DNA from 2 places in the Reichenbachiella sp. genome. Region 1 is predicted to be linked to the other one. Evidence: riboswitches for the same ligand, from Rfam matches in the RefSeq annotation. Region 1 holds a riboswitch; the other holds the start of a gene.
What was found. A riboswitch is a leader RNA that binds a small molecule or an ion and turns the genes downstream of it on or off. The one in region 1 is predicted to bind S-adenosylmethionine.

Region 1 (15,955 bases):
TTAGTAATTGGAGATTATCCGACAGATCCCTCTAGCGTCAAAGCGAGAAGTTTTTGCGCTTCTACTGCAAATTCCATCGGTAATTGATTGAGTACTTCTTTGGCATATCCGTTTACGATCAAAGCCACTGCATTTTCCTCATCTATTCCTCGCTGCGTACAGTAGAAGATTTGATCTTCACCGATCTTCGAGGTTGTTGCTTCGTGCTCCACGTGAGCTGAAGAATTTTCAATATCGATGTATGGGAAAGTATGCGCTCCACAAAGATCGCCCACCAAAAGAGAATCACATTGTGAGTGATTTCTGGCATTGGTCGCTCGTTTAGAAACTTGTACTTGTCCTCTATAGCTGTTTTGTGAATGTCCTGCTGAGATACCTTTAGATACAATTCTAGACTTAGTGTTTTTACCCAAGTGAATCATCTTGGTACCTGTATCCGCTTGCTGATAGTTATTGGTTACTGCCACCGAGTAAAACTCACCTACAGAATAGTCTCCTTTCAAAATACATGATGGATACTTCCAAGTGACTGCAGAACCGGTTTCTACCTGAGTCCACGAGATTTTCGAGTGATCGCCGGCACATATACCACGTTTCGTTACGAAGTTGTAAATACCACCTTTGCCGTTCTTATCACCTGGATACCAGTTTTGAACAGTAGAGTATTTCACTTCAGCATCTTTGTGCGCTACAATTTCTACGACTGCTGCATGTAATTGATTTTCATCACGCATCGGAGCCGTACATCCTTCGAGATAACTCACATAAGAACCTTCGTCAGCAACGATCAACGTTCTTTCAAACTGACCAGTATTGGCTGCGTTGATTCGGAAGTAAGTCGATAGCTCCATTGGGCATCTTACGCCTTTTGGGATATAGCAGAATGACCCGTCTGAAAACACGGCCGAGTTCAAAGCCGAATAGTAATTATCAGACTTTGGCACTACGGATCCAATGTATTTTTTGATTAACTCCGGATGCTCTTTTACGGCTTCGCTGAACGAGCAGAAGATAATCCCTAGTTTACCTAAAGTATCCTTGAAGGTAGTGGCCACAGACACGGAATCTATTACCGCATCAACAGCTACTCCTGTTAATCTTTTCTGCTCAGTCAAAGAAATACCCAGCTTTTCGAAGGTCTCCAACAACTCTGGATCTACGTCATCCAAGCTCTCAGGCGTCTTTTTCTGCTTAGGCGCAGAATAATATTTAATATCCTGATAGTCGATCTTTGGATACTTCACATTTGCCCAGTTGGGTTCTTTCATCGCCAACCATTTGGCAAACGCATCGAGTCTCCACTCGAGCAACCACTCAGGTTCGTTTTTCTTTTTTGATATAAACCGAACAGTGTCTTCGTTTAGTCCTTTGGGTGCTTCATCAGCTTCAAAGTCGACCGACCAACCATGTTCATATTCTTTTGAGGTAAATTCCTCTAATATTTGATCATCTTTACTCATTCGAGAATAGAATAATTTAGATTCATTTTAAATAGGCTCAAAATTACTACGATTAATCGAGGATGTCGATTCATGTCTATAATTTTTTTTGAAACCAAGATAGACTGAGCCTATATCGACAGAATTATTTTACTTTAGTCAGATGTATCAAATAGCTATGATCCCATTTCAAAGAAAACTTCTCCTACTTTTTCTATTCCTTAGTACGTCAGAACTCTGTGCACAATCAAATGCCGATGATTTCAAACTAAGTGGAGCAACGATTATAGCGCGGGATGTGAAACTATCCGCCACTTGGTACCGGAAATATTTGGATATAGCTATCAAAGAATACAAACCTCAACAATATGTAAAGATGAAAACAGGCGATTTCCACCTGTTTATCAAACAAGGGAAAAGCGTCATGGTCAAAAGTCAGATTCAATTTCCAAAAGGCAAGAAGTATATCAATGGCATCACCAAAATTGGATTCTCAACGAATAAATTCGAAGAAGTAAAAGCTAATTTGATAGCCTCTAATCAGAAAATATTGGAAGATATTACCGAAGACAAAAACCTCGAGATGCGATATTTATTGACTGCCGACCCGGATGGTAATCAAGTGCAAATTTTTGATGAGCCTAATCCCATTGATAGTGTAGTTACTCAAGCAATGTTTTTCTCCATCACCTCTTCAGACTACATCAATACCATGAAATGGTATGAAGAAAACATAGACTTTACCGAAATAAAAACGGTAGATGAATCCAAAATTCATTATCAAAATTTACTCCACAAAGGAGACGTAATTTTCGAAATTATTCACCTGCCCTACGAGTCTTTAGAAACCACTGAATTTATGCCTATCGGCCGAGAATTAGCCGGTTTTGCTGAAATAAAATTCAAAAGTGGGCAAGGGAAATCAAGCACTTTTGAGATGGATAATAATGCCAACAAAGTGATGTGGATGCGATAGTGAATGAAAAAATAATTCATGATTTTTCTTGCACAAGAAAAAAACTAGCGCATATCTTTGTGGCTCGTTCTAAATAATTTATTGGATGACTTATCAAGAAAGGTGGAGGGATTTGGCCCTGTGAAACCTTAGCAACCCTTGTTGGAAACAACAGAAGGTGCTAACTCCAATCCTGATGAAAATCGGGACAGATAAGCGGAATGGATAGACTCAATATCGAAAAAATATACGATGTCCTTTCTAGCTTGTCTGGAAAGGACATTTTTTTTGTCCAATCCAGACAATGGATCCTTGAAAAGTCTCCTTGTAAACTTTAAAAATAAAGACATGCAAGAGACAACAGAAATTTTACACAGCATCCTGTCAGATCCTTTGACAGGCGCACTCTCAACTCCGATTTATCAAACTTCCACGTTTGTGCAAGATGCACCGGGGGTAAACAAAGGTTTCGACTACAGTCGGTCAAACAATCCAACTAGACAAGTACTAGAGGAAACCATCGCCAAACTCGAAAATGGTGCTGGAGGATTTGCTTTTGCTAGTGGACTAGCAGCTGTAGATGCAGTAATTAAACTTTGCCAATCGGGCGATGAAATAGTGGCTGTAGACGACATCTATGGCGGAACATTCCGTTCCTTCGAAAAACTGTACAAGAAATTTGGCATCACAGTGCATTACACGGATACTACGGATCCAGAAAATATCATCGACAACATTACCCCTAATACCAAACTGATCTGGTTGGAAACTCCAACCAACCCTACCCTAAAAATCACCGACATTGCAACCATCTCGAAAATCGCACATTCGAATGGTTGCCTTGTGGTGGTTGATAATACCTTCGCTAGTCCCGTATTGCAAAAGCCACTTGATTTAGGAGCGGACATAGTACTTCACAGTGCGACAAAATACATCGCTGGGCATTCTGACGTGATTGCCGGTTTGATTGCTGTAAAAACCAACGAGTTGGCTGATGAGATTAAATTCATTCAAAATGCTACTGGCAGTATACTCGGACCGTGGGACAGTTGGCTAACTATTCGTGGCATCCAAACCCTCGGACTAAGAGTAGAGAAGCAATGTAGAAACGCAGAAATCATTGCCGAATACTTACTCAATAAGCATGAATTGCAAATTGTGAATTACCCGGGCTTGAAACAGCATCCCAATCACGCTTTGGCCACTAAGCAGCAAAAATATTACGGAGCCGTAGTATCCTTCGCTTTCAAAGAAGATTCGAAAGAAAAAGCGACCGACTTCGTCACTAACACCAAACTTTTCAAGCTGGCAGAAAGCCTTGGTGGCGTAAAAAGCCTTTGCTGTCACCCGGCCACCATGACACACAAGGGTACGCCTGATGATATTCGTAGAACTGCTGGAATCAATGATTCGCTGGTAAGATTATCGGTTGGTACAGAAGACCCTTCTGATTTGATTCAGGACTTAGAAGAGGCATTTGAAAAGATTAAATCAAAAGAAAAAACCGCTGTAATAGCATAAGAATGAAAAACCTCAAACTAGGCATTTTCGGCTTCGGCTGTGTAGGACAAGGCTTGTACCATGTCCTCCAACAATCCAACTCCATTAATTCGGAAATAGTGAAAATCTGCATCAAGGATCTGAACAAACCCAGGTCCTTGGATGCTTCCTATTTCACAGACAATAAAGATGAATTACTTCAAAATGAAGAAATCGATGTTATCGTTGAATTGATTGATGACGCAGATGCGGCATTGGAAATCGTAACCACTGCTATGAATAGTGGCAAATCGGTGGTATCTGCCAACAAGAAAATGATAGCTGAACATCTGGAAGAACTATTAGAGCTCCAAGAAAAGAACAAAGTTTCTTTTTTGTATGAAGCCTCTTGTTGTGCTAGTATTCCAATCATCCGAAACTTGGAAGAATATTATGACAACGATTTGCTTTCTTCCTTGGAAGGCATATTCAATGGGTCCACCAACTTCATTCTTTCGAAATTGTTAGCAGGTGGCCAGACGTACGATGAGGTATTGAAAGAAGCCCAAGATTTAGGGTTTGCGGAAAGCGACCCCACTTTGGACGTAGAAGGTATCGATCCAAAATACAAGCTATGCATCTTGTTGTTTCATGCCTTTGGACTGGTTGCCAAACCCGAGGATGTATTCAACTACGGCATTTCCAAAATCAATGATTTTGATATTGACTATGCCCACAAGCACGGCTACTCTATCAAGTTGATTTCTAAATGCAGAAGAGAGGGAGACAAAATTGAAGCTTACTGCCTACCCACATTTATTCCAAACGGAGCTGTATTGTCTCAGACCAACAACGAATATAATGCGGTAGTATTGGAAAGTGCATTTTCAGAAAGTCAGCTCCTATATGGAAAAGGAGCCGGCGATAAGCCCACAGGTTCGGCTGTGTTGTCTGATATTTCAGCCCTAAACCATAATTATAAGTACGAGTACAAGAAGAGAACTAAAAATAAAAACAAGTTCGAGCTGTGCGAAGATTTTGATTTAAGGCTTTATGTCAGATATAATGGCACCTCCCCTGACTTTAAGGACTTCGACTCCATAGAAGAAAAATATTATAGTGAGCAAGGGAATTTCCTTGTAGGCAAAATCAAATTAAAGAACTTAAAAAACTCAAGTTGGCTCAAAGAGTCCAGTATCAACACGATCGTATTGAACTAACAATACCCAAAGATTTCATAATTGAGAACCTGAACCCTATTGGCAGTCGGCTAGTAGGGTTCTCCTTTTTAAAACAATATTCACTAAAAAAAATCTCCGCTCTAGCTACTTTTCTCATCTCGTATTTATAAATTTTCAAACCTAACCATCAGCAATGAGAGAGAAAACAGAACAACTGCAGGAAACCCTTCAGCTACTAGAAGCTATTCAAGACAGCACAACAGTGGCCAACTTGGTGGTGGCATCTGATTTTAGTATCGTCTCTTTCAACCGTCGTTTCAGGGAATTTTTACTCAAGTATTGGTCTCATGAAGTATCGGTAGGTGAAATCAGCACCAACTTCGTCCATCCTGACAACATGAAAGATTTCAAGCGTGAATTTGACCAAGCGCTAAACGGAAAGGTGATCAATGGAGAGCATCATTTCACCACGAGAAGCGGCAGGAGCATGTGGATTGCAGTAGAGTACCACCCGGTAAAAGAGCTTCCCAACTGCGGAAGCAAAGTAGCTTTGTCGTTTAGGAATGTTACTAGAGAGAAGCTATACGAGCAAAAAATCACTCAACAAAATAAAAAACTAAAGGAAGTGGCCTTCGTGTCTGCTCATCAGCTCAGAGGACCCATCACCTCTCTTTTAGGTTTAACTAACCTCCTTTCAGAAAAACCAAATGACTGGGCAAACACTCAGCTTTACATTCAGAAGATTCAAGAACTCTCGCAAAAGATTGATTGCGAAATTCGGAGGTTGGTGGGGAAAACAGAAGAAATTTAAATCCGTTTCCAAAGTCTTCTAGGTATTTGTTCAGCATGTATTAGCTTTATGCTGAAAGAAAATTTTCATTCAAGAATTTGATGCGAACACTCTTATTTTCTGCTGTCATACTCGTCTTGGCATACAAAGCTAAGGCAGCCCCAAATGATAGTATACCTGTGTTACTTACCGATACCGAAATTCAGATTGAGTGTACGGAAGGTATCAATAGTATGTACAACTTCGACTTCAAAAGAGCGGACTCTCAATTTCGCTGGCTCAAAGGCAAATATGGATGGCATCCTCTTCCCTATTTTTTGTTGGGGCTCAGCCAATGGTGGCGAATCGTGCCAAACATTCAAGACGAACAATATGACTCAGCCATGATCGCCTATATGGATAGTACCATCATGGTGGCAGAGAATATTCTGGAGCATGGTAGCGAAGTGGAAGGTGGTTTTTTTCTTTCGGCAGCCTATGCCTTCAAGGGTCGCCTTTATGCTGAAAGACATTCTTGGAGAAAAGCGGCAACAGCCGGAAAAAATGCTATGAAGTATTTGGACTACTGCCGAAATCACGAGGAGTTTGGCCCTGAAATCCTTTTCGGAGATGCACTGTACAACTACTATTCCGTTTGGATCCCTGAGAACTATCCCATTCTCAAACCAATCATGGTCTTCTTTAGAGATGGTGATAAAGAATTAGGACTTAAACAGCTGAAAGAAGTGGCCAATAATGCCTTCTTCACAAGAACGGAAGCTCAATACTTTCTGATGAGAATAATGGCCAACGAAGAAAATAATCGTCGAGCTGCTTTATTCACTTCGGAGTACCTCTATCAGACTTTCCCAAACAACGCCTACTTTCATCGGTTTTACGCTCGGCTGCTATATTCTACCGGGCAACATGCCAAAGCGGAAGAAGTATCTCTTTCTATAATCGCCAAGATCGACAGCAGTTACTTAGGCTATGAACAAAACAGTGGGCGATACGCTGCCTTTTTCTTAGGAGAAATCAATGCGCATAGAGACGACGTAGAAGAAGCTGAAAAATACTATAAGCTGTGCGTGAAGTACGGCGATGAGATTGGCGCTCAAGAAAAAGGATATTATTTATACTCTGTTCTTAATTTGGGCAGATATGCCGCAGGCCGTGGGGAAACAGAATATGCCAAAGAGCAATTCAAAAAAGTAAAAAAACTATCTGACAAGAAAGATCGAACCTATGATCTGGCGAAAGACTATTTAAAAAGTCTATAGCTACTCGAACAAACTAAGGAAATTCTGTTTATTAGACTCTACCGAATATTGTTGTTTGACTTTATCCCTTCCTTTCTTACCCATTTCTGAACCTAAGTCCTTATTCTCAATCATTAGTTTTAAATTATTAAACCAATCTTCTGATTTACTGCAGTGAAACCCACTCACTTCTGGCTCAACAATTTCTTTGTTCACCCCTACCGGTGAGACGAGTACAGGTTTTTCCAAGGCCATAAATTGCAGTGCCTTAAAGCCACACTTGCCCTCCGCCCACTTATCCTCTTCAAGTGGCATTACGCCAATGTCAATCTGATTTAAATCCCGAATCTCTGTTTCTCTATTCCAAAGGACAAACTTTTGATTGGGAAAAGCAACTTCCGGGGCTTTGTCAGCAATGACAATAAACTCAAAATCACGAACCTGCGACAAATCTTCCAATACACTCCTCAAAAGTTCTAGATATTTCAATGTGGAATGTGTCCCCGTCCAGCCAATGGCCGGCATTTTTTTAGGTTTGGATTCAGGAAGGTGTCTACCCACCGTATCGATAGTAGTAGGATTTAAACAAACTGCGGGATTATATTGTTTGGCATAGTCTACTAAAAATAGATTTCCTGCACTGATCTTGTAGCTCCATTTTATGATCCATTTTACTTTGTTTGGAAACTTGAGCCAGGAAACCAAACGATTTTCTGCACTGGTATTTGGCATCCAAATCGCATCATCAAAATCGTAAATGATTTTTTTCCTACAAACTTTAGCAATAAACCATTCTATGATGGGATATCCTAATGGTGTAACCTCACGATGTACAAAAACAAAATCATACTTCCTCATATTGAACAAAACCCAGATCCTTCTGAGGAATCCCCGAAATATTCCTGATATTTTTCTAAAAAAATGCCCCTTGGCATAAAGAATCTCCCAAGTAGTTTCATCTATGAAAGACTGGCTGTCATACGCATAACCTTCCTCTGTCAAACACGTGAGATATTGCTCAAACCGGAAGCGCTGCGAGCCGGCAGTATCTTGAGGATAAGGTGTGAGAAATAGTATGCTATTGGGCCTGTTCATATTCGATCAGCAATTTATGCTATTTCCAAAAAGGAGGTAAGTTTTTAGTTAGTTCCAGTGATTCAAATTTCCGAGTGGGCTGATGACTAACCAATTTAGCCCAGCGAGACATTTTTTCTAACCCCACTTCCAAAGAAGTATTTTCTATCTCACCAAAATGTTTTTTAATTTTTGCATGTGAAGCAAAAGCATGTTGTACTTCATTTCTACTCTCATGAAACTGGATAGGACATGACATTTTCATGGCTTTCATCACTTGCTCAGCCAGATCTTTGACTGCAATAGCGTCATCAGCACCAACATTAAATACCTCCCCATACGACTCCTTTTTCGTTACGCTCTCCGCAATCAATGGTACAATATCATCTATATAACTAAAAGCTCTGGTTTGACTTCCATCTCCAAAAATAGAAAGCGGTTTCCCGAACATTAGTTGATTCATAAAAATACCAATCACATTTCTATATGGATCCGTAATATTTTGCCTCTCTCCATAAACATTATGTGGCCTAAATATCACATAATCGAGCCCAAACATTTTCTTACTTACTTTCAACTCCTGCTCCACAGCGTACTTGGCAATACCATAAGGATCTTCGGGCTGAGGAATCATTCCCTCTATCATCGGAGATTTCTGATTGCCATAAACCGCAATAGATGAAGTAAATACAAAACATTTAATATTATGTTTCACTGACTCGTTGATCAGATTTACACTTCCAATCAAATTGTTTCGGTAGTTATATCTTTTGATAAAATGACTCAACCCCTCTGCCGCATATGCAGCCAAATGATAGACATAGTCAATTTTGTTTGACTCAAATAATTGCTCTATTAAAACTTGATCAGTGACACTTCCATGGATAAACAGTGCCTCCAGAGGAACATTCTCCTGCAGACCACCGCTTAAATCATCCAGAACGATGACTTCATCTCCTCTGGCAATCAACTCATCTGCTAAATGAGACCCAATAAATCCGGCACCGCCAGTAACTAATGAAATAGGCATCTGCTAATTTAATGTGAATCGTAAAAATGTCTAATATGCTCACAAACGTAATCGACTTCCTTAGTGGTCATTTCAGGAAAAATAGGTAAGGATAGAATTTTACTGCTTTCAGCATGAGCTACAGGAAAGTCTTCTACTTTGTGATTCAAGTCTTGATAACAATCCAAAAACGGGAGAGGCGTTGGGTAATGAATCGCAGTAGAAATCTCGTTGCTCTTTAAATAATTCTGTAGACCTTCTCTGTTTTCAGCAGAAACCACATACAAGTGGTACACAGGATTGGAATTGGAGTTAACAATTGGCAACCGCAAACCTGAAACACCTTTTAGCGCTTCATTATATTGCTTGGCAATGTTTATTCTTCGAGAAGTCCAATCAGACAGATATTGCAGTTTTACCGACAATACTGCTGCTTGAATAGTATCCAACCGACTGTTGATTCCTTCTATTTTGTGCTGGTGCTTTACCAATTGACCATGATTCGCAAATTGTCTGCATTTTTCAGCCAATTGATCATCATTGGTAACAATACCACCTGCATCACCATATGCTCCCAAGTTCTTTCCTGGGTAGAAACTAAATGTTGCCGCATGGCTCGAGGCCCCTACAGACCACCCACCTCGGTCAGCCAGATGAGCCTGTGCCGAATCCTCTACAACAATTAAGTCATGCTTATCCGCTATTTTTTTTATCGCATCCATATCAGCCATTTGTCCATATAGGTGCACCGGAACAATGGCTTTGGTATTTGAATTTATTTTAGACTCAATTTGTTCTACATCGATTAAATAGTCTTGACCTATGTCCACAAAAATGGGTTTGGCTCCGGTCTGCGATATGGTTTCTGAGGTCGCTATCCATGAGCAAGCTGAGGTAATCACCTCATCTCCTTCTCCTATGCCCAGCATTTTTAGGGTGATATAAATCGCATCTGTTCCATTAGCCACACCAATACAATGCTTAGTCCCACATTGCCTGGCAAACTGCTCTTCAAACGATTTTATTTTTGCTCCGCCTATATAATTGGATTGATCTAATACCTCATGTATGGCTTGATCGATTTCGGTTTTATACTGCTGGTATTGACGCTGCAGATCAACAAAGGGAATTTTCATACAATATCATTTTTTGAGTAAGCGTGCAGGATTCCCCACATATATGCCAGGGACGATAATATTTTTAGTCACTACAGCTCCTGCTCCTATAACTACATCATCACAAATGTTCACTGGCAAGATAGTTGCGTTCGAGCCTATAGAAACTCTGTTGCCTACCATAGTTTCTTTCCAAAGAGATTGATCACCACCAGCTGGCCTTCCTTTACTAAAAAGGTCATTTATGAAACAAACACCATGGCCAATAAAGCAATCCATACCTATGGTCACTAACTCACAAATAAATGAATGAGATTGTATTTTTGTGCGCTTGCCAATTTTCACTCTCTTTTGTATTTCTACAAACGGACCCACAAAAGTGCCATCCTCTAAAGTGCATTCATAGATATTCACAGGCTGTATTATAGTCACACTGCTACCACAGGTTACATCACGAATAGAAGCTTCTATAATTTTGGGCTTGGTCATCTTATCTCTTGATAAATTTTATCAATGATTTCAACACTTTTTAGGCCATCAAAAGCAGAGGCACTTATAGAGGAGTTTCCTTGTAGGACCTCAACGAGGTTTTGATAAACCTGATCATGATTGGACATAGAACCACTATAACTTCCATAATTATTGGCCGTGTTGCCCCCTTTCAGATTTTTGATCTCAAAATTTTCAATGCTCTGATATTCCAATTCATTGAGATATTGACCGCCAATTTTCACGGTACCCTTATCTCCAAAAATGGTTAGGGAGCCTTCCATATTTTTTTGGTGCGAATTCACTGTGTAGTTAATGCTTCCGATCGCTCCAGATTGAAATTCTAAAGCCACAACTCCTGCATCCTCAAATTCAATGATTTCGTTATGAGCAAAATTCCTACTAAATCCTTTCACTGTTTTCACATCCCCCACAATCCAATAGAGCAAATCAATAAAATGACTAAACTGCGTATACAAGGTTCCTCCATCTAAATCCATAGTGCCCTTCCACGAACTAGCATAATAATCCTCATTTCTGTTCCAAAAGCAACTCAGTTGGACGGATTGTATTTTTCCTAATCTCCCCTCTTCAATGGCTTTTTTGACCGCCTCAACCGGTGGATTAAAGCGATTTTGTTTGATCACAAAAAGCCTTTTATTGTTACTCTCCGCACATTTGATCATTTCACCGCAATCATGCGCATTGATAGCGAGTGGCTTTTCGCACAACACATGATGGCCTGCTTTCAAACAAGCTATACTGTGCTTGGCATGTAGACCATTCGGCGAACAAATGGACATTACATCTATCTGAGATTCATTTGACAAAAGGTCTTCTAGCGAAGAATAAGCTTTACAATTGTATTCTTCAGCCAGTTTTTTTGCCTTTTCATAATCCGTATCACAAACAGCTATCAGTTCACCATTATCAATCATATGTTTGGCATGTCGTTGAGCTATTCTCCCACAACCTACGATTCCAAATTTAATTTTGCTCATTCGTTCAAATTTTCGCCAAAAATACCAACATGGAAGTTGATTGAGAAATGGTTTCGAATTTTAATGAATTTGCAGAGATATTCTATTCAAACCTTAATTTATCATAGATATATCACCATTCATCGAAATATTAGAATCTTCATTTACTGAAATCCCTTAACTTCGAACCATGCTGAACAATCAGTCCATATTCATTACTGGAGGAACAGGAACGCTAGGTCGCGCTTTTATCAAAAAAGCTCTTGCTGAATACCCAGATATCAAAGAGATTACGATTTATTCTCGCGATGAGATGAAACAGTACGAATTGCGCCGCGACTATCCGAGTTCATGCTTTCCAAAGATAAAGTGGGTCATTGGTGATATTAGAGATGCGGAAAGACTCAGTGACAAAATGAGAGGGGCTGATATTGTGATTCACACGGCCGCCATGAAGCATATACCAATCTGTGAGGAAAATCCTGAAGAATGCCTTAAAACCAATGTGGAAGGCACAAAAAATGTAATTCAGGCGGCTTTAGAAAATGGTGTCAAGAAAACAATACTTTCTTCAACGGACAAAGCCGTAGACCCTATTTCAATCTACGGCAATTCTAAACAAGCAGCGGAGAAACTATTTCTGAATGCAAGTAATGAGGTCAGTAAATTTGCCATTATTAGACTAGGTAACATTTGGGGTTCTAGGGGCTCAGTGGTGCCTCTATTTAAAGAATTGGCCAAAACTGGAATAATTCCGATTACACACCCAGACATGACCAGGTTTTTTTGTACTGAAGAGCAATCTGCTGAAAGTATATTTTACACAATACAAAATATGCAAGGAGGTAAAATTATCATCCCAAAAATGGAGGCTCGGAAAATTGTGGATATTGCCCATGAAATAGCACCCGATTGTGAACATCGAATTATTGGACTGAGGGGGTTTGAGAAAGTTGGGGAGAAGTTGGTATCAGATATTGAGTTGGATCATCTTCATAAGTTTGATGAATATTGGGTAATATCTAAATTTTTACCAACAAACTCAACGGCACAAGACTTTCAGTCATTAGATAGCAGTTCGTTCCTAAATTATAAATTGAACTAATGGGAGTTCAGGATCTTATTATTACTCCCTTTTACTTCTTTATTCTGCTTATCGCAGCATATATGATCCGCCCCTATGTAACTAATCAGGATACTAAGCCTTATTTTATTCCCGGGCTGTTCGTGAAATTTATTGGGGCTATTGCTCTTGGCCTAATTTATCAATTTTACTATGGAGGTGGCGATACCTTTACCTTTCATACACATGGAAGTCGATGGATATGGCAAGCTTTTATGGATAACCCAGGTATTGGATTAAAACTATTCTTTACAGAAGCGGGTGACTATAATGGTCAATCGTACAAATACATTTCTCGAATTTGGCAATTTAGAGACTCTTCCTCTTGGTTTGTTATAAAACTAACAGCTTTCTTTGACCTTATCACCTTTGGGACCTATGGAGCAACTGCTCTTTTTTTTTCGTCATTTTCTTTTTTAGGTAGTTGGGCGTTGTATCTCGCATTTTACAAATTAAGGCCAAACCTAAAAAAACATATTGCATTAGCTGTACTCTTCATACCTTCAGTTATTTTTTGGGGGTCTGGTATTTTAAAAGACACAATTACATTTGGGGCCTTAGGTCTAATTACTTATTTGCTTTTTGAATTAACCATTCATAAAAAGTCAACTTTCATCCACATAGTCAGCCTTGTTTTCTTTTCCTGGATAATCCTGTCTATCAAAATATACATATTGTTATGTTTCCTGATAGCGGCGTCGGCCTTTATGATTTTTCAATACACTAGTTTCATAAAAAAACCAGTGATTAAAATAATGGCAATGCCACTGATAGGAGTTGTTTTTGGAGGTGCGGGTTTTTTTGCTTTGCAGAAAGTAAGCCAAGAAGACTCAAGATACGCATTGAACAACATTGCTCAAACAGCTGCTGTAACTGCTTATGACATCCGTGCAGGCTGGGGAGCTCGCCTAGGTGATACTTCAAGTTACAATCTAGGAACTTTAGATGGAAGCCTCACTAGTTTTATCTCCCTTGCACCGAAAGGCATAGTTGTCACCTTGTTTAGACCATTTCTTTGGGAAGCACAAAACCCTTTAATGCTTTTGGCTGCATTAGAAAGTTTGATGGTTACTCTACTCACTCTCAATGTAATTTTCACAATCAAGATTCGAAAAATATTTGATTTCATTCAAACACCAATTGGCATTTTTTGCCTTACCTTCACTTTGATTTTTGCTTTTGCGGTGGGGGTAAGTACTTCTAATTTTGGAACATTGATGCGATATAAAATTCCTGTCATGCCATTTTTTCTCACTTCACTAATTTTTCTATTAGGTAATAAAAAATGAAAAATGTTCTGATTCTTACCAACCACTTTATCCCTTCGGATGTTATTGCCAGCTTTAGAGCAAAAGGATATGCCCTTAACTTCAAAAAACATGGTTTGTACCCAATTGTGGTTACAAGAAACATAATAGAGCGGCGGGAGGCCGAATACATTATTGAAAAACATGAATTGTACGAAGTTCATAGGCTTCCAACTAAACAAAACTCAGGAACAACAAACCGAGATAGATGGATTTACAATAGACATGCATTTATCCAATCGCTGTTCGGCTATATCGATCGCTCACCCGAAAATATTGCCACATATGATACATTTTCACATTACCTCGAAGGTCTATTGAAAAGACAAAAAATTGATTTGACCTTATCCATATTTTCCCCATTTTGCTTGATCCGATTAGCTCATGACATCTATGATAAAAGTGGAATCCCATACGCCGTTGATTTCAAGGATCTTTGGGACAATAGATACTGCAACTTAAATTTTGCCCCTACCATTAAAGATAAAATCTACAATTTCATTACACGTTTTTACCTTAGGAAATGGGTTTCAAAATCAAACTTAACCATTCACACCAGTGCACCTTGGAAAGACCTAACAGACAAATTTTTAAAATTTGACATACAAAAGTCTATTGTAATACAAAATGGATACGAAAAAGAACTTTTTGACTCTTTACCTGAAAAATCCAATCAAAAGTTCACCATCAGTCATGCTGGTTCACTTTATAATAATCAAAAATTAGAACTAATTGTTGATGGATTGAAAATGTTCTTATCCAAAAACTCAGAGGATGTCAAAGTTGAATTTATTGGTGGTAATGTTGGGCATGAAAAAGACACCTCTGTGATTGGCAAGCGATTCCGAATCAAAAACTATCTAACAAAAGAACTACCCGCAGAAAATTTTGAATTCATTGATAGAATCAGCCGCATAGATCTCCTTAACAGATTAAAAAAATCAGATGTTTTGTTATTTCCTACATTTCCTTTGGCCCCGGGCACGTATTCTGGGAAGATATTTGAATTTCTTGGGTTAAAAAAATTCATTCTTGCAGCTCCCAATGATGATGGTGTCGTTGATGAGCTCATCCATGAAACAGGAGCAGGCATCAGTGCTAACACGGCAGATGATATTTTAGAACAACTACAGCAAGCATTCGACTTATGGAAACTAAAAAAACCGCTATACTATGGGAAGCAGGAAAAAATCATAACTTATAGCCGTGAAAAACAAGCTTCGGTCTTAGCCTTTCATCTCAAAAAGAATTTTTTCCAAGCTAGTTATGAGTAGAATCAAGTCGATACTAAAAAAATGGATCGCCAATTTAGTCAATGAGATTTTTTGGAGAAAAAATAGACCTGTAACTAAAATCAATAAGGTCGTAATTCTCTACTTCGTTGCTCTCGAATCCAAAAAAAATCAACTTTGGTCTGACGGGTTTACTAGTGCTATTGACTTTTTAAAGGGTGACTTTTATGATTTTAACTGGATCAATCTAGCTCAAGAAAAACCGACAAAGAAAGAGTTAGAGTCATTTGATCTGGTGTTAGTCAAAAGCAATTGGAATTGGATCCCGGATATGTACTGCCGAAAAACACTTCGCGGAAGTCGCACGCCTCGAGGACTTTTAATTTCAGGTGTAAACCCTGCACCGACCATCCGCAAGCAATGTTTCTATCAAATTCTTTGGTACGAAACATTTTGGTACAAGAATCAAATAAGTATGCATCCAAATACCTTTCATGGTTTCGGAATTGACACAGAAACATTTACTAACCAATCCCAAACAAAG
Region 2 (15,955 bases), 2.0 Mb from region 1:
AGTTTTTCCACTATGGCACAAGACAATGCGATAAGCAAATATTTTTCAAACTACACGGCTGACACGGCATTCACTAAAGTGACTGTGACCAGCAAAATGTTCTCCTTATTTACAGAAATAGAAGGTGAAGACGAGGCTGAAAAAGAAGTGCTAGAGGCATTGAGCAAACTCAAAGGCATCAAAGCTTTGATCAATGAAAATCCTACAAATTCTAAAACGCTATATGCCAATGCGATCAAAGCCATAGACAAAGACAAAAAATATGAGGAGCTCATGTCTGTAGAAGGGAATGATGAAAACATCAAATTCATGATTCGAGACGAAGGCAGTATCATCAACGAACTACTCATGATAGTATCTGGTGATGATGAATTTCTAATTATGAGCCTTTTCGGGGAAATTGATTTGAAACAGATCGCCAAGCTTTCCAGAATCATGAAAATGAAAGGCATGGACCATCTCAAAGCATTGGACAACGAAAATGATTGATAGTTTGAAAGGTCAAAAACTCACTCACTCTGCTCTTTTGAAAAAGGGCAGAGTATGGCTATTCTCTCTTGGGTTATTGTTTACAACGCTCCTTGCCAATGCACAGAGCAGTGCAATAACCGACTTGAAAGAAGACCAACTCACCAACATGAGTTTGTATTTCTATCCTAGTACACTAAGGATGGTCAATCTCAACAACAACGAAGAGTTCAATCGGTTGATTCAAGACATCGAAAAGCTCATTTTCTTTAAAATGAATGGCAAATTCGAAAACATTGACATGTACAACCTGGTCAATCATTTGCAATCCAATGAAGATTTTGAAGAATATGTAGTGGTAGATGGACCCACCAAGAAGTTTTATCTCCTGGGTCGCGAAAAACCAACTGAAACGGTAGGTATTGCGCTCTTGGAAAATGAACACTTCGTATTCGATGTGGCTGGTAGTTTAGAACTCAAAGAACTACCCAAATTGTATCAATACATCTCGGAAAATGATTCCACCTTTCAGAACAAGTTTTCACAAATACTTGGGCTCATGGAAATGGGCGATGACATAGCAGACTAAAAAAACTCAACTTTGAAATATATACTCGAAACCAAAGGACTCACCAAAAAATATGGTAAACTCACTGCGTTGGATCAACTCAATCTGACGATAGAGCCAGGGCAGGTCTTCGGACTACTCGGCCCAAATGGAAGTGGAAAAACCACTACCCTCGGCATGATACTCGATGTGATCAAACCGAGCAGCGGAAGCTACTCGTGGTTTGATGTTGAACCAAGCGCAGACAGTCGTAAAAAAATAGGTGCCATTCTCGAGACACCTTGCTTCTACCCCTACCTATCAGCGGTTAGAAACCTTAGAATCATAGCTAAGATCAAAGAATGCCCGGAATCAAGGATTGATGAGGTGCTGAAGCAGGTAGGTCTATTTGAAAGAAAAGATGATTCATTCAAGACCTATTCATTAGGCATGAAGCAGCGGCTAGCCATCGCTTCAGCGCTCTTGGCCGACCCACCAGTCTTGATTCTAGATGAACCTACGAATGGTTTGGATCCGCAAGGCATAGTTGAAATCAGAGAAATCATTCAGCAGATTGCCTCTTCGGGCAAAACGATCATTCTAGCGAGTCATTTACTAGATGAGGTTCAAAAAGTTTGTACTCATTTTTGTGTTTTGCGAAAAGGAGAAAAGCTCTATCAAGGAAGTGTAGATGAAGCGCTTTCTGATCAGAAAACCATCGAAGTGGCGGCAGCTAGCATTCCCAAATTAGAGGAAGCATTACAAACCCTGGAAGGTGTTTCTAAAATTGAGAAATTGCCTGACTTGCTTTCACTAACTACCGTCAATGGACTCTCTCCAGAATCTATCAATGCCTTCCTTTTTGAAAAAGGAATAACAGCCACGCACTTGGTCAAAAAGGGCGGCAGCCTTGAAAAACAATTCCTCAAAATACTCAACGAAAATGACTAGACTCCTACAAATAGAATGGCTCAAATTGCGTTACAATCGAGCCTTTTGGATATTGATCAGCATGTATTCTGCAGGAGTAATTATTGTTTGCTCTGGTGTAATGATGCTATTACAATACCTAAAAAGTAAAGGTGCTGATTTCAATGGCATCGATCCTACGATCATTCCATTTTATGACTTCCCGGATGTATGGCACAACATTGCCTATATCGCTACTTTCTTCAAAGTACTATTGGGATTCATTATGGTGATATCTATTGCCAATGAAGCTTCTTATCGTACCATGCGACAAAACATCATTGACGGACTGAGCAAAAAAGAATTCCTGATGACCAAATTATTGATCATTGGCATTCTTTCCATTGGCGCTATGTTGTTGCTATTCCTGATAGGTCTTACCACAGGAAGTATCTATTCTCATGTCTGGGGATGGAAATATATTTTCTCTGACTTACAATTTTTGTTTGCTTATGGATTTGAAGTTTTCTGTTACCTGACATTCGCACTAATGATTGCTTTGTTGGTAAGAAAAGCGGGGTTGGTCATCGTTGGGCTACTCATGTACACCCTGATTTTTGATCCGGTGGCTTCCAAGTTGTTAGAGCATTTTCCTCACATCTGGGATCAGATTAGATTTCTGAAAGACTATCTACCAGTAACTGCCATGAACAATCTTATTCATGTCCCTTACATGAAATACTTTTTCCAGGAAATTCAGGATTATATTTCATGGAGAGAGCTATCCATTGCCTCTGGCTGGTTGATAGCCAATATCAGTTTGAGCTATTGGATACTAAAGAAAAGAGATTTGTAGGATGAAATTGTATCCATAAAAAAGACATTCAAAAATCATCCGTCATTGCGAACAACGTGAAGCAATCTTAACATTAGATTCGTATTCGAACATTAAGATCACTTCGTAAACTCGTGATGACGTAAAGTTGGATTTTTGAATGTCTTTTTTGAGTTAAAGTGCTCCACCTAAGCCGCCACTTTATATAGCTTCTTATATTCTCCGAATGTAATCATACGCTGCGCGTCTTCATCCCAAAGCTTGTGATTCATATATTTTAGACTTTCCCAAAAGGTCACGATCGTCGTGTACTTACTAAACTCAGGGTTTTCTTTGATACATTTCACTAAGTTGTAATTAGGAATAGCTGAGTACAGGTGATGAATATGGTGTACACCAATATTTCCTGTCAACCAATTCACCAATCCTGGCAATTTGTAATAGGTACTTCCTTTCACTGCAGACACAAAATGGTCCCAATCATTTTCCCATCTCTTGTAGCCGTCTTCATGCTGATGTTGCACAAAGAAAAACCAGATAGCGATAATTGAAAACAGATAGAGTACGGTTAAGTAGGTCGCCAAAATTGCTTTCCAATCGAAAATCATACATAGCGCTATCACTCCTCCGATGACTACTACATTATTGATCATTACACTCCAAAAAGCTCTTGATTTTTTATTTTCCAATACTACTAATGGTAGTCTCATATTTCTGATGAAATAGATAATTGGACCGATCATAAAAGTGACTATCGGAAATCTGAATATCTGATATTTGATTCTATCCCAAGTACCCATTTCCTGATATTCTTTTACTGTCAAGGTATTGATATCACCAATGTCACGTGTTTCCAATTTACCATTATGGTTGTGGTGAAAGGCATGTGCATCTGCCCAATATTTATAGGGCATGGCACTAAAAATACTACAGACAAATCCGATGGCATCTCTCCATTTTTTCGACTTCACGAAAGAATGATGGCCACAGTCATGCTGGATGATAAATATTCTCACTAAGAAAAACGCATTAATCACACCCAACCCAAAGAATAAAAATAGGTTGTATGAAAAGGCCCAATACATGGCAATCCATATCGCCACAAATGGGATCATCGAATTGCAAATTTGCCAAATGGCCTTCTTATAGGACGTCTGCTTATACTTCTGCAGCGTCTTCATCATCTCCTTCGCAAACGCTTTAATTTCAATGTCACTCATAAAATACTACTACAATTGTTTGATACTCTAAGGACAAGATTGTCCAATGTTTGTGACAAAGATCGGGAAAATTATTTAGGTGGTTCAAAGTCCTTCTGGAATAAATCTTATGATTTAAATCAACTTTGGGCTAATTTTTGCAAAAGCCAATCAAACAAAAAGAATTACACATGAAAAAGTTAATCCTAATCCCTATTTACTTCCTTGCCTTATTCTCTGCGTCAGCACAGTTAAACGTTACAGGGCAAGCTTCACTCTCCGTTCAGCCTGAACGTACGATAGTCACCTACTCGATCAACGAAACCAGAGACAGCTACGATGAGGCCATCTCTATCATGACCAAAAGAATAGACGCGCTAACGACTTCGTTGACAAAAATTGGATTCAAAAAAGAAGACATCAAAACGGCCAATTTCAATATTCGTCAAAATAGAAAATACAGACAAGGCGAACCCAAAGGAGAAGAGTATGTAGCTTCTCAAACCCTTGAAATCCGATTTGATCATTCTACCAAACGCCTGCTGGAAGTACTAAACAAAACTGCTTCTGATGAATCTGCTCCATCTGTTTCCATAGCGTTTGGTATGTCTGATGAACAAGAGGAAAAAGTAAAAAAAGAACTCATGAAAATGGCTGTATCCGATGCAAAAGCTAAGGCGGAAGTGCTTGCTGAAGCAACTGGATACAAAATCAAAGGAATAAAAGAGATTAATTATGGTGGTTCATCAAATAGTCCACGACCATACACTGCCAACATGGGTATGATGAAATCTTTTGCCGAAAGCGACATGTCCAATTTCGAAGCCAAAGATTTAACTATTAGCGATCAGGTATTCATTTCTTATGAAATTGAAAAATAGGACTTGATCAATTCACAGAATTATTAATTACCTTAAGGGAATGAAAAAGCTACTCATTCCCTTTCTTTTTGTCCTGAGTTTTCAATCCTATGCACAGGACATCAAACCTACCATAGACGATCTTAACTTTCTTCGAGGCTATTGGGTGGGTGATGGATTCGGCGGCATCTCTGAAGAAGTTTGGATGCCAGCATCATTAGGTAGAATGAACGGCATCTACAAACACATGAAGGATGACAAAACCACCTTCATGGAATTCATGGATATTTCAACAGTTGAAGACACCCTACGATTGAGACTCAAACATTTCAACCCTGACATGACTGGCTGGGAAGAAAAAGACAAGTATGTCACCTTCACCTTAGAATCGATTGAAACTAATAAAGCTACTTTTAGAGGTCTTATTTATGAATTGGTTGACCCTAATTATTTAAAAGTATCCTTAAAGCTTAAACAAAAAGATGGTAGTGTTAATACAGAGGTATTCAACTTCAGAAGGAAAACGCTTTAATCATCTTGTGCCGCACCTGTTGCGGCACCCGTTAGAAATACATCTGCAGTAAGAATGTAGCATGTGATAAGCTCAAGCATTACAGGTTACTCTAACAGATCACGGAATAAATCCGTGAATAGGTTGCTTTCTTCAAATCATTCCAAAACTCGCAACAAATCCCACCATTTGATAAGAATCATCTAATTATACCTTGATTTCTTGTTCCGACTTCAAATTCAGCTATCTTTGCTGCACTTATCAAGAAAGACCGAGGGACTGGGCCCGTAGACGTCTTGGCAACATATCCATAGCCGCAATATTGGATGTTGTGCCAACTCCCATTCCGAATGAATCATCATTCAGAAAAAGATAGGTTATCTATAAGATTTCTTTTTTGGTAAGTGCTGTTTCGGAATAATTCCGATGCGCATATATAGCGTGACATTCATTGTGTTGCACTGAACATTTAAAATTAGAGTGAATGAATATTCTAGATATTTTAAAAGAGAGAATATTGGTCTTGGATGGAGCCATGGGCACCATGATCCAGCGATATAAGTTGGAGGAGAAGGATTTTCGCAACGAAGAACTGAAAGATCATGATGTTCCCTTAAAAGGAAATAATGATCTCTTGTCAGTCACCAGACCAGACGTGATCAAAGAAATACATGCGGCGTACTTCACTGCGGGTGCAGATATAGTTGAGACCAATACATTTGGCAGCACCTGGGTTGCTCAAGCCGATTATAAATTAGAGGACTGGGTTTATCGTATCAACTACGAATCAGCGAAGATTGCTAAAGAAGTAGCTACCGAGTTTACCAAAAATGAACCCAACAAACCTAGGTTTGTTGCTGGCTCTATGGGTCCTACAAATCGCCTGGCGTCCATGTCACCTAATGTTAACGATCCTGGGTATCGTGCCATTACATTCGACCAACTGTTAGAAGCATTTGGAGAGCAAGCTAAGGCACTCTTGGATGGTGGTGCAGATATCTTGCTAGTGGAAACAATTACAGATACACTAAACTCAAAGGCAGCATTAATGGCCATCGACCAAATCGCTGAAGAAAGAGGTATTCGAGTACCCATTATGGTATCTGGTACCATTACCGATGCCAGTGGTAGAATTTTGTCTGGGCAAAATACCGAAGCGTTCTTGATCTCTGTATCGCATTTGGACTTGATGAGCATTGGACTCAACTGTGCCCTAGGTGCAAGAGAACTCAAACCGTATCTAAACACGCTTTCAAGCAAGTCTGAGTTTAATATCAGTGCACATCCTAACGCAGGATTACCCAATGAATTTGGTGAATATGACGAAACACCAGAGGATATGGTGGCGCAGATCAAAGAATTCTTGGATGACGGTCTCATCAATATTATTGGTGGATGTTGCGGCACCACGCCCGACCACATCAAAGCGATTGCCGAATTGGCCTCCAACTACAAACCTAGAATCGCTGAAGCAAGACCTGTAAATGCTTAATTCATTTTACAACTGAAATACAAGAACATGAGTGCTAAACTTTATAAAGAAATAGATAAGAACATCTTGGTGGCTATCCCTAACCCATCCAAAGAGGCTTATGAGATTAAAATAAAAATACCTGAGTTTACTTTTTTGGGTGTGAAACAACAACCAGATTTCGCCCAGGTATATCTTACCTTCTACCCTAAAAAAAGCATCATAGAGCTAAAATCACTAAAACAGTATGTATATCACTTAAGAGACATTACTGTTTCTTATGAAAGGTTGATTAATATCTTTTATGATCACCTGATGGAGATATACGAACCAGAAAGACTCAGAATTGTGATGATTTGCAATCCGAGGGGTGGTATAAGCTCGAAGTGTACCATAGATTCGGATTGGAAAGTCCGGGGAGGTGACGAAAAATTCAAAGACTGGATGCATGCGTCTGGAGAAGACAACTGGAACGTAGTCATGTAATTTTTATCAAAAGAATAATAAACAAAGAAGGCAAGAAGGAAATATGAACATTCATCCGGACTATCCAGGCAGGTACGAATATAAGTGGCACAACTACACGCCCATGAAATTGAGTGGATTGGAACCTCTTGTGGTTACGCCAGACATGAATTTCATCAACGTAGGCGAACGAACAAATGTCACAGGATCCAGAAAATTCCTAAGACTAATCAAAGAAGAAAAGTTCGAAGAAGCGTTGGAGGTTGCACGTAATCAGGTAGAAGGTGGTGCTCAAATCATCGACGTCAATATGGATGAAGGTATGCTGGACGGGGTCGAGACCATGACCAACTTCCTCAACCTAATGGCCGCCGAGCCCGACATTGCCAGAATACCGGTCATGATCGATTCTTCTAAATGGGAAATCATTGAAGCGGGTCTGAAGTGTACCCAAGGAAAATCGGTAGTGAATTCCATCAGTTTAAAGGTGGGAGAAGAAGAATTTATTCGCCAAGCCAAGCTGATTAAGCAATATGGGGCCGCTGTCATTGTCATGGCTTTTGACGAAGATGGTCAGGCAGACAACTACGATCGAAGAGTGGAGATAGTCAAACGCTCTTATGACTTGATGACTGGTCCAAGAATCAATTTTAAGCCTGAGGACATCATTTTTGACCTCAATATTTTCCCTGTAGCTACAGGGATGGAAGAACATAGGAAAAATGCCCTTGATTTTTTCCAGGCTACAAGGTGGGTAAGAGAAAACCTTCCAGCTGCTCATGTGAGTGGTGGGGTGAGTAATGTATCCTTTTCTTTTAGAGGTAATAATGCAGTAAGAGAAGCCATGCACTCGGCATTTCTGTATCATGCCATTGGTCAGGGCATGGATATGGGTATCGTGAACCCAGCGATGCTGGAAGTATACGATGATATCCCAAAAGACTTATTAGAGCATGTAGAAGATGTTTTGTTGGATCGACGGGATGATGCTACAGAGCGACTGCTTGACTTTGCAGAAACCGTAAAAGGCAGTGGCAAAGTAGAAAAGAAAAACGATGAGTGGCGCTCCCTCCCTGTCGAAAAAAGAATCGAACATGCTTTAGTAAAAGGAATCGTAGAGTTCATCGACGAGGATACTGAGGAAGCTCGCCAGACCCTCGACAAGCCGCTTCATGTGATCGAAGGTCCATTGATGGACGGCATGAACGTAGTAGGTGATCTATTTGGAGCAGGCAAAATGTTTTTACCTCAAGTGGTGAAAAGCGCAAGGGTGATGAAAAAGGCCGTGGCGTACCTTACGCCATATCTCGAAGCTGAAAAAGCCGAAGGTGAAGCTCAAAATGCTGGAACAGTACTATTAGCTACTGTGAAAGGTGATGTGCATGATATTGGGAAAAATATTGTGGGTGTGGTCATGGCTTGTAATAACTACGAAATTGTAGATATGGGTGTGATGGTACCCAACGAAAAGATTTTGGAGAAAGCCAAGGAAGTTAATGCTGATATCATCGGCCTAAGTGGTTTAATCACTCCTTCACTTGATGAAATGGTGGATTTTGCCAAATTGCTTGAGAAAGAGAAGGCCAATTATCCACTTCTTATTGGAGGAGCTACTACTTCCAGAATTCACACGGCAATGAAAGTAGACCCTTGCTATAGCGGTCCTGTGATACACGTATTGGATGCCTCCAGAAGTGTGCCAGTAGCTGGTGAACTTTTGAGTGGAAAAAAGGACGCTTTTGTTGAAAAAACAAAAAAGGAGTATCAAGAGGCAAGAGAAAGTCATGCGGGTAGAACCAAAGCCAAAAACTATATTCCATTTAAAGACGCTCAGGCGAATGCCTATAAAATCGATTGGAATAGTAGCACCATTAAAAAACCAAACTTCATTGGCAACAAAACCTTCAATAATTATCCACTAGAAGAAATCAGAAAGTACATCGACTGGACACCGTTCTTTCAAACATGGATGCTCAAAGGAAAGTACCCAAAGATTCTGCAAGACGAGGTCATTGGCCAACAAGCCACTGACCTGTACAACGACGCCAACAAAATGTTGGACGAAGTAATCGCCAAAAGAAGCCTACAAGCCAATGGCGTGATAGGCATCTACCCTGCCAACAATACCAACGGAGATGACATCAAAATCTCTGATCGCAATAACAATGAATTGACAAACTTTCATTTCTTGCGTCAGCAAGGTAAGAAAGGAAGCAACATTGCCAATCTATCTTTAGCTGACTTTGTCGCTCCTGAGTCATCTGGCAAGCAAGATTACATGGGTGGCTTTGCAGTCACCGCTGGTATCGGCATTGAGAAACTCATCGAAAAGTATGATAAGGAGCACGACGATTACCACTCCATCATGATCAAGGCCATAGCCGACCGATTAGCGGAAGCATTTGCCGAGTTGATGCACGAGAAAGTGAGAAAAGAACTATGGGGTTATGACACCGAAGAATCACTTGACAACGAAGGTTTAATTAGTGAAAAATATAAAGGCATCAGACCGGCACCAGGATATCCAGCTTGTCCGGATCATACAGAAAAACCCATCCTATTTGATCTATTGGATGCAGAAAAGGAAACGGGAATTATTCTCACAGAGTCTAATGCTATGTATCCAGCTGCATCGGTCAGTGGATTCTATTTTGCGAATGCTGAATCAAAGTATTTTGGTTTAGGAAAAATCGAGAAAGACCAAGTAGAAAATTATGCCCAAAGAAAAGGAATGACATTAGAAGAAGCTGAAAAGTGGCTTTCGCCAAACTTGAATTATAATTAACAGGTGTTAAAGTGTTAGTGTGCTATGTGTTATAGTTCAAATAAAGAATATGGCCAAGATTGAAAAATTTGAAGACTTAGAATGTTGGAAAGAAGCTCGAATTCTAGTTAAACAAGTATTCCTAGAAGTACAAGACAACAACAAAGTTGATTGGGACACTAAAAGCCAAATAAGGCGAGCGACATTGTCCATCATGAACAACATAGCAGAAGGATTTGGAAGGTATAGTGATAAGGAATTTATACGGTTTTTAGAATACTCTAGTAGTTCTGCCGCAGAGGTTAGAAGTATGCTTTATGTATTTGAAGATCTCAACTTTACTGACTTAGAAGAATTAAAAACAATACAAGAGCAACTAGACAAAACAAGAAAACTAACACTTGGACTAATTAGGTACCTAAAAAATAAAAAACCATAACACCTTAACACCAAGAACTACAACACTGCATATAATGAAAGTAACCGAACATATCGCAAACGCCAAAGGCAATACCCTATTCTCACTGGAAATTATCCCTCCGAGAAAAGGTGAGAATATTCAAAACATCTTTGATCACCTCGATCCTTTAATGGAGTTTAAACCCCCATTTATAGACGTGACCTATCACCGAGAAGAGTATGTTTACAAAAAGCACCCTAATGGATTGCTAGAGAAAAAAACCACACGAAAAAGACCAGGTACTGTAGGGATTTGTGCGGCACTAAAACACAGATATGATGTAGATCCTGTACCTCATATCATCTGCGGCGGCTTCAACAAAGAAGAAACAGAGAATGCGTTAATTGATCTTAATTTCCTAGGCATTGACAATGTATTGGTGTTGAGAGGTGATGCTATTAAATCTGAGCCACAATTCAAACCAGAACCGGGAGGAAACAACTATGCCATAGATCTGCTACATCAGGTAAAAGGCATGAATGAAGGCAACTATCTCGACGACGATATGGAAAATGCCAACCCTACTGATTTTTGTATTGGTGTAGCTGGCTATCCTGAAAAGCATTTTGAAGCACCTAGTTTAAACTCGGATTTGAAACACCTAAAACAAAAGGTAGACGCCGGAGCTGAATATATTGTCACGCAGATGTTTTTCGATAATCAGAAATTCTTTGAGTTTGAAAAGAAATGTAGAGCCATGGGCATCAATGTGCCAATCATTCCGGGATTGAAACCATTCAAAACCAAGAATCAATTGAGCGTCTTGCCGAGCTTCTTTAAAATTGACCTCCCTGATACATTGGTTGATGCTGTTGAAAAATGCAAAGACAACAAAGAAGTTCAGCAAGTAGGTATCGAATGGGGTATCCAACAATCGAAAGAACTTAAAGAACATGGTGTACCAGTTTTGCACTATTACTCCATGGGCAAATCGTCAAGTGTTCAAAAAATAGCCAAGGCCGTTTTTTAATATTAGGAAGTAGAATGGAAATCAAAGCGTTTATCGTAGACTCATTCACTAACGAGCCCTTCAAAGGAAACCCTGCAGGAGTGTGTTTATTGGATACGAAGATTGAGGAAAAACTCATGCAATCCATCGCTACTGAGTTCAACTTATCAGAAACGGCTTTTGTACTCAAATCTGATCAGCCGAAAAACCATTATGGTATCCGATACTTTACTCCAACAGTCGAAATCGACTTTTGTGGACATGCTACTTTGGCCGCTGCAAAAGTGCTCATGTCGGAAGAGAATCTTGATCACGTACAATTCACCACCCACAAAAGGTTGGAACTCAACGCGACAAAAGAGGAGAATTCGGTGCTAATGAATTTCCCCTTGTATGATACCGAAAGCTATGCTACCAGTGACAAACTACTAGACGCTTTTGGTATTAAAAAGCCCATTTCTTCTCAATTTGCAAAAGCACTCGACATGCTTATTATTGAGGTGGAAAGCAAAGAAGCCCTCCTTGCCATCAAACCTGATTTTCAGGAAGCCATAAAAAGTTCGGATACGATCAAGGAACTGGTGGTTACCACTAAGTCTGAAGACAACGAATTCGATTTTTATTCTCGTTGCTTTTGCCCATGGATAGGCATCAATGAAGACCCTGTGACAGGCGCATCCCACTCAGTATTAGCCAAATACTGGGAACAAAAGCTAAACAAACAGGAGTTATCTGCTTATCAACTTTCCAAACGCGGCGGTTACCTCAACCTCAAAATTACTAGCCCTTCTACGTTAGAAGTCAGAAGTAATGCTTGTATTGTATTCAAAGGATCCTTAAAGGTTTAAAAAAAACTTCTTATCGAGTTAAACCTTTTGATACTTCAAAAGTCTAACAGACTTTAAATCAAAAATTCAATAAATATGAAAGTATCAATTGTAAAAATGAGTGCCATGGCATTGGGCGTTTTGGTGTATTCACAAGCACAAGCTCAGCCTCCGCAAAGACCAGACAAAGAAGAGGTTTTCGCCAAGTTGGATACCAGCAAAGATGGTCAGCTTGACAAAGAAGAATTTAAGGCTGGCGCCAAAATGAGAAAGGAAAAAATATCAGAGAAAAAAGATGCTCGAAAAGCATTTGACAGAATGGATGCCGATAAAAACGGCACCATCGAATTTGATGAATTTGAGAAAGCAGGTGAAGCCCGTCAGGAACGAAGAGAGGAACGCTTGACCCCAGATGAGCTCTTCGAAAAAATCGACACTAACGCTGATGGCTTTGTCAGTTTAGAAGAATTCAAATCGCACAAAAGACCAGATAAAAATAAGAATTAACTAAATATAGTATCAAATCCCCCTTGCACTCTTTTTCTCAGGAGGAATTAAACTCCCTCTTGAAGAAGAGGGCTGGGGAGATTGAAATCTAGATTCTAAGATTTTAGCACTTTACGTTCATACAGCAGAAGTACTAACAAACAGGTCGCGCAACAAAGTGCGCGAAAAGTAATATTCACTCAGAGTTGTTCGCAAGGAACTCTGAGTGTTTATGCTCTTCCTCCTATCTCTTTCACCATCTTCAAAGAAATATAAGTCAACCCGAAACCAACGATTGCAATTACAAACCAAACCAGATACTTATTGCCCCAGAATCCAGAAGCGACTGCTGGGTCCTCTGCTGGTCGAATATCAACCATGGCGCCATGATCAACACGCGGAATATCATTTGGTATCTGGCTGGCAAATGCCTTTAGATCATAGTCTGGTTTTCTCAAAGATTGATTTCCAAGCTTCAAATCGTATTTCATTTGAGGAAGTAATTCACTCACGACATACTTACTCAGAAAGGAAGCTTTAATTGACTCCACCTTTAATGGGTGATTATCCCTATTATCAATTTCAATGAGCAATTCCTGAACCACAGTTCCATTGAAAGCTACCGCATTTTCACTATTAGAGTTGAGTTCAAAAGACGCCAATGATTCAAAATAGTCATAAGGGTTTTTCTTGCGATCGATCCCGTTTCTTTTTGCTTTAACAGTAGCCGATCTTAGATAATAATCTTCTCCACTCAATGAAAATTCCAATTGTTCCATATACATGGGCTGAGGAAAAATTACCTTAATGCTTGATATTTTGAGCGTATCTTTTTGCCATGTAATCGGGCAATCGAAACTAGTAGTTAACCCCTTCACTCTTTGTCGATCATAATAGCCTACTTTTAGAATGTTGATCGGCAATCGCCAATTGTCATTGATCTCTAATTTAAAATAGGCATAATCGCTCAATGGAAAGTTTAGCATTTTCATTTCTGAAGTCTCTTCCTGGCTTTGCATCGCATGCAAGAGATAGTTGTCCTTAATCACATACCAATTTTCCTGATCATCGCTTCCGCTCAATCTGGCTCGTTTTTTTACTTCGGTATTCTTCACTAAAAAGCTCACATTATCGATAGGACGCCTGTCAGGATTGCTGAAAATCAAATGTGAAATTGCATCCTCTTTGTAGGCCTTGTCTATAATTTCATATTCCTTGAATAACGACTGGGTAGAAACGGCGCTCTCCTGACGGATCAAATAAGCCTGCTCCTCGCCTGTATGATCGTAAACCCTGACATCCGACAAATCAATTTGAGCTTGCCCCATCAGTTCGGGCGAAAGCGCTATTCTATAATACCCCGAATCTGAAACCGCAGCAATCGGAGCCTCAAAAGCGAACTCCTGCCCAAAGGTCTGAACACTAATCAATAGTCCTAGTAACCAACCTATTCTACTTTTCATCATCTTGAATAATAAATTTTAGTTTCTGATACAGGAACGAAATCAATAGCAAAATCACGCCTAACAAGATAAAAGAAATGATTTTCCCGGTAGAGTTACCTGCCAGATCATAGAAGAACAATTTAACAATAGTGACAGAAAACACCACCAACGAGGCCAATCTCAGCGGTTTCATTCTGAGTTTCATTCCCACGACCATCAGCACCAAAGCAGACAGCGCCCAAACCGCCGGATAAACCGAACGAACGGCAGAATCTAGAGCTTCATATTCTTCCTTACCTGACCCGAATTGGTATAACATGGATAAATGACCTACTTCTACCGTACTCACAAAAACTCCAATAAATGCCAGTACCCATAGGGAGATGGTTCCTGCCTTGGATTGGAAAGTATAAGTCTTTTGGATATGCTGGTATGCATGAATCAATATCAGAACAAACAATACCAATAAGACATAATGCCAATAAAAACCTGTGGAGAGTCCATCCTCAAGGATATAATAACTTCTGGAGTAATTAACCGCACTCAAGTAGTAAGTCAAATAAGACCCAATAGCGATTATAGATAAACCAAAACTAGCCATATTCAAGGAGTCACTTGGCTTCTTTCTAGCCGCCATAGCAACCAATAACACATACAAGTAATTGTAGACCCCTAAAAGAATAAGTCTTTTGGAAAGCACCCATTCAAACCTTAAGAATTGATAATTCAGTTCCATCAAAAATCCCAAATAGAAAACAATAGCAAACAATACACTTACATAAGACTTCTTCCAAGTCATCTTCACACCCTTTATTTCAAACGACTCATCCGTTTTCATCAAAAGCATAGAACCAACCAAAGAAATCATGGCCACGAAAGATGCAATGAAGGCTTTATTGAGGAATACATTCAAGACCACATAATCATAACGAGGGTAGTAGCTTTGCTGCCAGTCCATGGACAAACTAATCAACATCAAAACAGTGATCAACGCCGAAGCTGCAGTCATTAATTTGATACCAGACTTCTGAGACAGCCAAAGCAGCAACACTGCCTCTATTGCCCAGAACAACGTGATATAATTTCCATCCAGCTGAATAGGCGCTATCAAACTCACAAAAGTCAACACCAACCCGATCAACAAGAACAGTAAGTTCTTATCAATGTCTTTTCGCTTAAATAGCGTGAACGCAAATCCAAAATTGAAGATAGCCACAAGTCCAGTGAACAGGCCACTTAATAAACCTTCTCTATATCCTTGAACCAATCCCAACCCTAGACCGAAATACAAACTGGAATTGGTGAGCAACATCATGATTTCTGGATACTTGAATTTCCGCGAGTTTTTGACGTTGTAAATGATGGTCATCAAAAAGAAGATCAAATAGAAAGCCGTAAGGAATAAAAATAAAGGCAATCTTGTCTCATCCTGATTATCAATAAACTTGGTAAAATAAACCCCTAGAAACAACAGATAGGTAAACCCATAAGCCAGGTAGTTGATCACATTCCATTTTTTAAAATAGACCAATGCCAGCATACCAATATCTAAGATCAGGATATAAGTGAGTAAAGCACTAAAGTTTCCAGAACCGGTACTTACAAAAAACGGTGTGCCAAAACCGCCAATGATCGCTAATACAGCTAGCTCCTTCCGATCATAAGCAATTGACAACAACACACCAAATGCCGTAATGACCACCATAATAATAAACGCCGCCATTTGCGGAATCAATTCATATTCATGAAAAGCGAGGGC

Region 2: another riboswitch for S-adenosylmethionine. It lies ahead of R8N23_RS08855 (homocysteine S-methyltransferase family protein); the one in region 1 lies ahead of R8N23_RS17560 (PLP-dependent aspartate aminotransferase family protein).

What each region holds. Positions count from the first base shown of each region.
Region 1 covers NZ_JAWPMM010000001.1:4,082,977-4,098,931, forward strand. The annotation lists gene sufB (Fe-S cluster assembly protein SufB) at 15-1,460, opposite strand; gene R8N23_RS17555 (VOC family protein) at 1,603-2,415, shown strand; SAM riboswitch class I at 2,503-2,613, shown strand; gene R8N23_RS17560 (PLP-dependent aspartate aminotransferase family protein) at 2,743-3,915, shown strand; gene R8N23_RS17565 (homoserine dehydrogenase) at 3,918-5,093, shown strand; gene R8N23_RS17570 (PAS domain S-box protein) at 5,248-5,865, shown strand; gene R8N23_RS17575 (tol-pal system protein YbgF) at 5,946-7,103, shown strand; gene R8N23_RS17580 (glycosyltransferase family 4 protein) at 7,104-8,177, opposite strand; gene R8N23_RS17585 (NAD-dependent epimerase/dehydratase family protein) at 8,197-9,186, opposite strand; gene R8N23_RS17590 (DegT/DnrJ/EryC1/StrS family aminotransferase) at 9,195-10,301, opposite strand; gene R8N23_RS17595 (acyltransferase) at 10,308-10,769, opposite strand; gene R8N23_RS17600 (Gfo/Idh/MocA family oxidoreductase) at 10,766-11,416, opposite strand; partial or broken gene R8N23_RS17605 (Gfo/Idh/MocA family protein) at 11,426-11,773, opposite strand; gene R8N23_RS17610 (polysaccharide biosynthesis protein) at 11,940-12,854, shown strand; gene R8N23_RS17615 (hypothetical protein) at 12,854-14,161, shown strand; gene R8N23_RS17620 (hypothetical protein) at 14,158-15,453, shown strand; gene R8N23_RS17625 (hypothetical protein) at 15,446-15,955, shown strand, end outside.
Region 2 covers NZ_JAWPMM010000001.1:2,052,500-2,068,454, reverse strand. The annotation lists gene R8N23_RS08890 (DUF4252 domain-containing protein) at 1-489, shown strand, start outside; gene R8N23_RS08885 (DUF4252 domain-containing protein) at 482-1,057, shown strand; gene R8N23_RS08880 (ABC transporter ATP-binding protein) at 1,070-1,966, shown strand; gene R8N23_RS08875 (ABC transporter permease) at 1,959-2,780, shown strand; gene R8N23_RS08870 (fatty acid desaturase) at 2,948-3,979, opposite strand; gene R8N23_RS08865 (SIMPL domain-containing protein) at 4,150-4,839, shown strand; gene R8N23_RS08860 (DUF6265 family protein) at 4,880-5,350, shown strand; SAM riboswitch class I at 5,585-5,708, shown strand; gene R8N23_RS08855 (homocysteine S-methyltransferase family protein) at 5,814-6,821, shown strand; gene R8N23_RS08850 (hypothetical protein) at 6,849-7,286, shown strand; gene metH (methionine synthase) at 7,330-10,050, shown strand; gene R8N23_RS08840 (four helix bundle protein) at 10,100-10,468, shown strand; gene metF (methylenetetrahydrofolate reductase [NAD(P)H]) at 10,503-11,459, shown strand; gene R8N23_RS08830 (PhzF family phenazine biosynthesis isomerase) at 11,474-12,286, shown strand; gene R8N23_RS08825 (EF-hand domain-containing protein) at 12,362-12,772, shown strand; gene R8N23_RS08820 (hypothetical protein) at 12,982-14,214, opposite strand; gene R8N23_RS08815 (DUF2339 domain-containing protein) at 14,204-15,955, opposite strand, start outside.